Regions from separate parts of the Bacillus sp. FSL K6-6540 genome, predicted to be linked through region 1. Evidence: a T-box and tRNA genes for the amino acid it is inferred to sense, from the RefSeq annotation. Region 1 holds a T-box; the other holds one or more tRNA genes.
The links. A T-box is a leader RNA that pairs with one kind of tRNA and senses whether it is charged. The one in region 1 lies ahead of MHH82_RS13240 (glutamine--tRNA ligase/YqeY domain fusion protein), so its partner is inferred to be a tRNA-Gln.
Positions count from the first base shown of each region.

Region 2: it has a tRNA-Gln gene. The T-box ahead of MHH82_RS13240 (glutamine--tRNA ligase/YqeY domain fusion protein) is inferred to sense a tRNA for this amino acid. The anticodon was not compared.

Region 1 is NZ_JBBOXH010000001.1:2,940,679-2,944,483, reverse strand. It holds gene MHH82_RS13245 (pentapeptide repeat-containing protein) at 1-384, shown strand, start outside; gene MHH82_RS13240 (glutamine--tRNA ligase/YqeY domain fusion protein) at 522-2,210, opposite strand; T-box leader at 2,286-2,544, opposite strand; gene infC (translation initiation factor IF-3) at 2,634-3,116, opposite strand; gene MHH82_RS13230 (metallophosphoesterase) at 3,250-3,805, opposite strand, start outside.
Region 2 is NZ_JBBOXH010000002.1:1,050,871-1,054,675, forward strand. It holds gene murQ (N-acetylmuramic acid 6-phosphate etherase) at 1-257, opposite strand, end outside; gene MHH82_RS37845 (GNAT family N-acetyltransferase) at 367-849, opposite strand; gene MHH82_RS37850 (DUF523 domain-containing protein) at 862-1,317, opposite strand; tRNA gene MHH82_RS37855 (tRNA-Glu) at 1,497-1,571, shown strand; tRNA gene MHH82_RS37860 (tRNA-Val) at 1,575-1,650, shown strand; tRNA gene MHH82_RS37865 (tRNA-Thr) at 1,655-1,727, shown strand; tRNA gene MHH82_RS37870 (tRNA-Tyr) at 1,750-1,834, shown strand; tRNA gene MHH82_RS37875 (tRNA-Gln) at 1,839-1,910, shown strand; gene sigW (RNA polymerase sigma factor SigW) at 2,141-2,704, shown strand; gene rsiW (anti-sigma-W factor RsiW) at 2,718-3,344, shown strand; gene cdaA (diadenylate cyclase CdaA) at 3,505-3,805, shown strand, end outside.

The sequences.
Region 1 (3,805 bases):
GTGGCAGCTCATCGCGCCGAAGTGAATCAGCTGCTTCTTCGAACCAGTGAGCTTGTGCGGAACGATGCGCGACAGAAGCATAAAGGGCCGCCCGTGCGTCGGAAGATCGGGGGCCGTGGTGCCGATCTCATGGGAGCAAAGCTTAAAGGAGCTGACCTGAGATACGCCAATCTGAGAGGAGCTTACCTCATTGCGGCGGACCTCAGAGGAGCCGATCTGCGGGCCGCTGATTTGATCGGGGCCGATTTCCGGGATGCGGACCTAAGGGGAGCTAATTTAACGAACAGCATCTTCCTGACTCAATTCCAGGTTAACGCGGCGAAGGGAGACGCAAGCACCCGGCTACCTTCTTCCTTAGCCCGGCCAGCACATTGGATGTCTTAACGTCCCATGAATAGCAGCATACACAGGATCATTGATCAAGACCTTCGCAAAGGAATCTCCGGCAGCCACTCGCTGCCGGCTTTTTTGTGCTGTCTGAATGTCCGTACCCGACGATCGCGGCCCCTTGATCGTATCCATTAATTCTTGCCGGTCTTCTTCCATGAATCCTTCAACGAAACGACCCGGTTAAACACCGGCCTATGCTCTGTTGCATGCTTGGAATCCAAGCAGAAATAGCCGTGTCTGATAAATTGGTACGTTTGGTTCATGACCGGATCCTTCATGGAGGGCTCCAGCATGGCGTCTTTGATCCGAATCAACGAATCGGGGTTCAGGAGATCCGCCCAGATATTATCCGATTCCAACAACTCGGCCGATTCCTTCAATAATGTATCGTACAAGTGAAGCTCCGCCGGAATCCCATGCTTCGCTGAGACCCAGTGCAGCGTGGATTTCACCTTGCGCCCTTTGAATCCGCTGCCGCTCTTTGTCAGTGGGTCATATGTGCAGTGAATTTCCATGATGTTCCCCGTTGCCGGGTCTTTCACGACATGCTCGCATTTGATGAAGTAGGCGCCTTTCAGGCGCACTTCCTTGCCGGGCGATAACCGATGAAATCCGGGATCCGGCTCCTCCATGAAGTCCTCCCGTTCGATGTATAGCTCCCGTGAAAAAGGAACCTCCCGCATCCCTAACGCTTCGTCATGTTCATGATTCGGTATGCTCAGCATCTCGGTGCGATCTTCCGGAACATTCGTAATGATCACCTTCAGCGGGTTCATGACCGCCATCGCATTGCGGCACCGATCCTTCAAGTCCTGACGGATGAAATGGTCAAGCATCGCCGAGTCCACCATGCTATTGCCGCGAATCACGCCGAGTTCGTCCAGGAAATGCCGAATTCCCTCGGGAGTCACCCCCCGTCGCCGAAGTCCCTTCAGCGTAGGCAGTCTGGGATCGTCCCATCCGTCCACATAACCTCCTTCAACGAGTTCCCTCAGGTATCGCTTGCTTGTTACGTATCCGGAGATGTTCAATCTTCCAAACTCCCGCTGCTTCGGGGGCTCCGTCACTTCCAGCTCGGCCAGCACCCATTCGTACAGCGGTCGATGCTCTTTAAATTCGGCAGAGCACAGCGAATGAGTGATTCCTTCAATCCAATCCTGGATCGGATGGGCAAAATCATACATCGGGTACACGCACCACGTGGTTCCCGTACGATAATGCTCGGCATGAATAATCCGGTATAAGACAGGATCTCTCAGATTCATGTTGGGCGAAGACATATCGATTTTGGCCCGGAGCACTTTCGCAGACGTCGGGAATGCCCCTGCCAGCATTTGTTCGAATAACGATACATTTTCCTCGATGCTGCGCTCTCGAAACGGGCTGTTCATGCCGGCTTCGGTCAGCGTCCCCCGGTATTCCGTCATTTGTTCCGGCGTGAGATCACAGACATAAGCCTTCCCTTTGACGATGAGTTTCCTGGCTGCCTCAGCGATTTGAAACGCATAATCCGATCCGAAATAAACGCCCGGCTTCAGTCCGAGCCACTCGATATCCTCCCGGATCGCATCCACGTATTTCATGTCTTCCTTCAGCGGATTCGTATCGTCGAACCGAAGATTGAATGTCCCGTTAAACCGGCTGGCGATGGCATGGTTAATGTGGATTGCATAGGCGCTGCCGATGTGCAGATAACCGTTGGGCTCTGGCGGGAACCGCGTAGCCACCGGCCTGTGATATACGTTGTTCTCCACATCCTCCTTGATCATCCTGGTCAAAAAATCCGCCTTTTCCGCTTCCTTGTTGTTGTCGTTGCTCATAATCGAATCCTCCTTATGTTTTTTTACTGCCGCAATGCCGTATAAAACAAAAAATCCCGTCTCCAAGACATAAGTCTTGGGGACGAGATTCGTTTCGCGGTGCCACCCCGGTTTGCCGATATCTCTCGATACCAGCCTTATCGGGTACGGCCATCACGCGATCGCTTATACCCTAGCTCTGTAACAGGAGCTCCTGTCGCACCATCCCTTATCCATAAGTTCCGATGCGCCGCTCGGAGGCTTGGTTCAATGAAGGGCTTCCCGCTCCTTTTCAGCATACCGGAGCTCTCTGCAGGGATTCCTGTTCATCTACTCTTCTCTTCATGGCGTTTATAATTTGATCCATAATATCACCAGAAACTCAAAAAGTAAACCGTTGTACGTCACCAATAATGAAACGCCCTTGAAAGACGTTCCGCAAGATTATACCGGCAGCAGCTTCACCGCGACCTGTTTGCCGCTAACCTGAATGCCCGTTTCCTTCTTACCCACCCCGGCCAGATCTTGAACGAGTCGTTCAAGCAGCTTACGGGCCGCTTCGCCTTCCTTGCCCTGGATGCGTATGACCGGCTGGACGGCTTTGCCCGCTGCCAGCAGCTTATGCATCTGCGAGAGCTTGGTGTCGTAATCATGCTCTTCGATATGTACGGACAGGCGGAATTCCTTGACTTTGATCGGACCGCCCGAAACCTGCTGCTTCGCTTTAACCGCCTCCTGCTTCGCTTGGCCGCGGCTTACGAGCTTGCATGGCGGCGGGCTGCTGAACAACGAGGTGCACACCAAATCGGCTTTGTGACGCTTAGCCAGGGCAAGCGCCTCTTCCCTGGAGACGACGCCCAACTCCTCGCCGTTCAAGCCGGTAAGCTCGACTTCGCGCGCTTTTATCTTTTCGTTCATCATCAACATGGACTGATCCTCCTATTATGTCTGTTAAACCATGGCTTTAATGATAGAATAACATACTCTTCCTATCACTCCGCAGGCACGGACCGGACAAAATACGTTCGGTATTCCAGTTGTTCCGTGATTTCCAGGCAGTTCAACTGCTTACCGTATACGCATGCTCCATCGATGCCGATTTTGTCCCATCGCCACAGAACCAAATATGCTCCGAGTCATGCAAGTTGACGGCAGGGGTATGCCCGAATACCACGGTTTTGTCGATGCCGGTGGGATAATTGAAGAATGGTTCCCGTATCCAGATGAAATCATGTGGAGGCTGCTGCTTCCAGTCTTCCACGCCCGGATTGATTCCGGCATGCACGAATATGTGGGTGTCTGTTTCATAATACAGGGGCAGTGTATCGAGAAATGATAGATGATGCTCATATTGCCGTTTTATGTAGGCCTTGCCTTCATTGTATCTGGAGCGATCCAGATCGCCATCAAAAAAATCGGCGCCGCAATAACTTTCAATCGTATTTCGCGCACCATTGCGAATCCAGCGTGAATTCGCTTCGTCCGTATCCAGCAGAATGGCATCCAGCATCATTTGATCATGATTCCCGCGAAGGGTGATGACGCCGGAATCCCGCATTTCCATCACCTGCTCAATCACTTCTTTGCTTTTTGATCCGCGATCCACATAATCCCCA
Region 2 (3,805 bases), on a different contig from region 1:
ACAGCATCCATGACGCCGAGTCTGCCGCTTGTGCCGGCGCCTGTATATATGAGCCGGCCTCCATTTTGAAACGATTCATATGCGCAGTCTACAGCTGTTTTGATGTCGGGGAGAACCTCCTGAACGGCTGCAGCGACTTTCATATCTTCGTTGTTGATCATTTTGAGGATGCCAAGAGTGTTTGCTTTGTGGATTTCAACTGTTTGGCTATTGCGTGATTCCGTTGTGAGACGGTGAAGATTTAATGGTTCTGACATGAGGATGCCCCCTGTTTTAAAATGATATATCTCAATATTCAGTATATTCATCTCTGTTATGATATTTCAACTATGTTTTTAAATTTTTGAAATTTTATTTCACTCAAGACTATAAGAAATGATGAAGGATCAACTGTTCTCCAAGCGGGCCGATTCTTCGCCGTCCTTTATCAAGGAACCCGCTTTTCATATAAAGGTGTTTTGCGCGTATGTTCAGATGATTGACGGCCAAGATGATTTCGTCGCACCATGGAAAATATCCGCTCACAAAAGCGGGAAGCAAAAGCATGGCTTTTTTCGCATAGCCTTTTCCGTGATGCGCAGCGTTTAAAGACAGGGAGCTGAGCAGTAAAGCAAATGGATTGTTAGAATAGGAAGCAAGCGTTTCTTTTGATGCATGTAAAATGAAAAAACCGACTGGAAGGTCGTCTTTTAAGATGACAACCGGGTATCGGTCCTGTATGCCCAGAGCCTGAGACAGCACCTCTTTCGGGAGGGAGGTAAAGCGTTTGTCATCGTTGGTGAGCGTGAATGATTGAAGCTCGGGCAAGTGTTCAGGCTTATAGAAGGATAAAGAAATGTCTTGAGTCATGGGGTGGCCTCCTTACAATATGTCGTCAAGCTCGTTTTCCGAAATGACGCGGTAGCCCGCTTGTTTTAACAGTGCGGCGGTTACTCCGCTGCCGGTGATTTTTTTCCCAGAGAATGTGCCGTTATAGATAAAACCGCTTCCGCAAGATGGACTGTTTTCTTTTAATATGACGGCAGAAGCGTTGATTTCTTTTGCGTAAGCCAATGTTTTCGCGGCGCCTTCCATATATAGTTCTGTGACGTCTTCTCCTGAAGCTGTCACGATTTTCGCTGTTCCATTGAGGACATCCTCGCCGGTGCCTCCTATGATTTCTGCGGGTTCGCGTGGGGTAGAGAAGCCGCCGAGAAGTTCAGGGCAAGCCATGACTGCTTTCTTTTCATCGACTAGTTTTCTGATTTTCTCCGACGCTGCGTGAGAGCCGTTATATCTGCATTCAATGCCTCCAAGGCAAGAACTGACTAGAATCATATTGGGTTCTCCTCTCTTGCTTTGCTTGTCTCTATCATAAAATAAATGGCTTTAGTTGGGAGGCTTTTTCAGTTAAAAAAGGAGTTAAAAAGTTTGAAAATAAAAAATTTAATTTTCCTCTTTACAAACAGGGGGTGACCTGTATATAATAACTTTTGTCAGCTCGACGAGAACACAACGGCCCGTTGGTCAAGCGGTTAAGACACCGCCCTTTCACGGCGGTAACACGGGTTCGAATCCCGTACGGGTCACCATTTGGAGGATTAGCTCAGCTGGGAGAGCATCTGCCTTACAAGCAGAGGGTCGGCGGTTCGAGCCCGTCATCCTCCACCATCTTGCCGGTGTAGCTCAATTGGTAGAGCAACTGACTTGTAATCAGTAGGTTGGGGGTTCAAGTCCTCTTGCCGGCACTGTTTTTTCAAAATTTTATGTGGAGGGGTAGCGAAGTGGCTAAACGCGGCGGACTGTAAATCCGCTCCCTCAGGGTTCGGCAGTTCGAATCTGCCCCCCTCCACCATTATTGGGCTATAGCCAAGCGGTAAGGCAACGGACTTTGACTCCGTCATGCGTTGGTTCGAATCCAGCTAGCCCAGTCACAGACACCTTTGATCAAAAGGTGTCTTTTTTCTTTTCGGAAAAATCATTCCAACTTCTAACTGTTCAGTCTGTATAATAATTTTAAAAATATGTTAAGGTAGTTTATTCACGAATTACCATCTACACCCTGCCAAAAATTTGATAAACTTATTTTATAAAAAAATTGAAACCTTTTGAAACGAAGCTCGTATACATACAGACCGGTGAAGGCAGAGGTTAGATAAATATGGAAATGATGATTAAAAAAAGAATTAAACAAGTCAAAAAAGGCGACCAGGATGCATTTGCGGACATCGTAGATATTTACAAAGATAAAATTTATCAGCTTTGCTACCGTATGCTTGGCAATGTGCATGAGGCGGAGGATATTGCACAGGAAGCTTTCATCAGAGCGTACGTTAATATCGACAGTTTTGATATTAACCGGAAATTTTCAACTTGGCTTTATCGAATCGCGACCAATTTGACCATTGACCGCATTCGCAAAAAGAAGCCGGATTATTACCTCGATGCAGAGGTGGCTGGTACGGAAGGCTTGACCATGTATTCTCAAATCGCCGCAGATGGTGTTTTGCCTGAAGATGCAGTTGTGTCGCTGGAGCTCTCAAACACGATACAGCAGAAAATTTTAAAGCTTCCTGACAAATACAGAACAGTCATCGTATTAAAGTATATTGACGAACTCTCATTAATTGAAATCGGGGAGATTCTAAACATTCCTGTGGGGACTGTGAAAACGCGGATTCACAGAGGCAGAGAGGCTCTTAGAAAACAATTAAGGGATCTTTAAGTGGGGTGATGAAATGAGCTGTCCTGAACAAATTGTGCAGCTTATGCATATGCATCTTGATGGAGATATCCTTCCAAAAGATGAACACGTATTAAATGAACATCTGGAGACATGCGAGAAATGCAGAAAGCATTTTTACGAGATGGAGAAATCCATAGCGCTCGTACGGAGCACATCGCATGTCGAAGCCCCCGCGGATTTTACCGCTAATGTCATGGCAAAATTGCCTAAGGAGAAGAAAAGAGCTTCTGTAAAAAGATGGTTCAGATCCCATCCCGTTATCGCAGCTGCTGCGGTATTCATCATTTTGATGGGCGGGGGTTTTTTTAACAGCTGGCATAATGACCACAATTTCAGCGTGTCCAAGCAGCAGAATCTTGTGGTTCATAACCATACTGTGACCGTGCCAGAAGGTGAGACGGTCAAAGGTGATGTCACTGTCAAAAACGGCAAGCTGATTATTAAAGGCAAAATAGACGGGGATGTAACCGTCGTAAACGGCGAAAAGTATATGGCCTCTGCTGGACAAGTCACCGGTCAGATTGAAGAAATCAATCAATTATTCGACTGGACATGGTACAAGATGAAGTCTGCGGGGAAAAGTGTACTCGATGCATTCAGTCCGAACGGAGAAGAGTAAAGCGCGTTAGCCGCTTTGCTCTTTTTTTGCGGGCTGAGAGGGCTGGCACATTTCACTTGCTAAATCGAAATGTGGTATAATGGGCTCGCTATGTAAAGTACATATGCGTAACCCGTAAAACACAAAATACGAAATGACTGAAATCTTGGAGGACGAGGAAATGGCTTTTGAGGATATCCCTTTTTTGCAGTACCTCGGCAATGCCGTTGATATTCTCCTTGTTTGGTATGTGATATATAAATTGATTATGGTGATACGCGGCACGAAAGCGGTTCAGCTGTTAAAAGGAATTGTAGTCATCGTGCTTGTTCGTATGGCCAGCCAATATTTGGGCCTCAGCACACTTCAATGGCTGATGGACCAAGCGATAACATGGGGATTTTTAGCAATTATTATTATTTTTCAGCCTGAGCTGAGAAGAGCGCTTGAACAGCTAGGCCGCGGCCGCTTTTTTTCGAGGA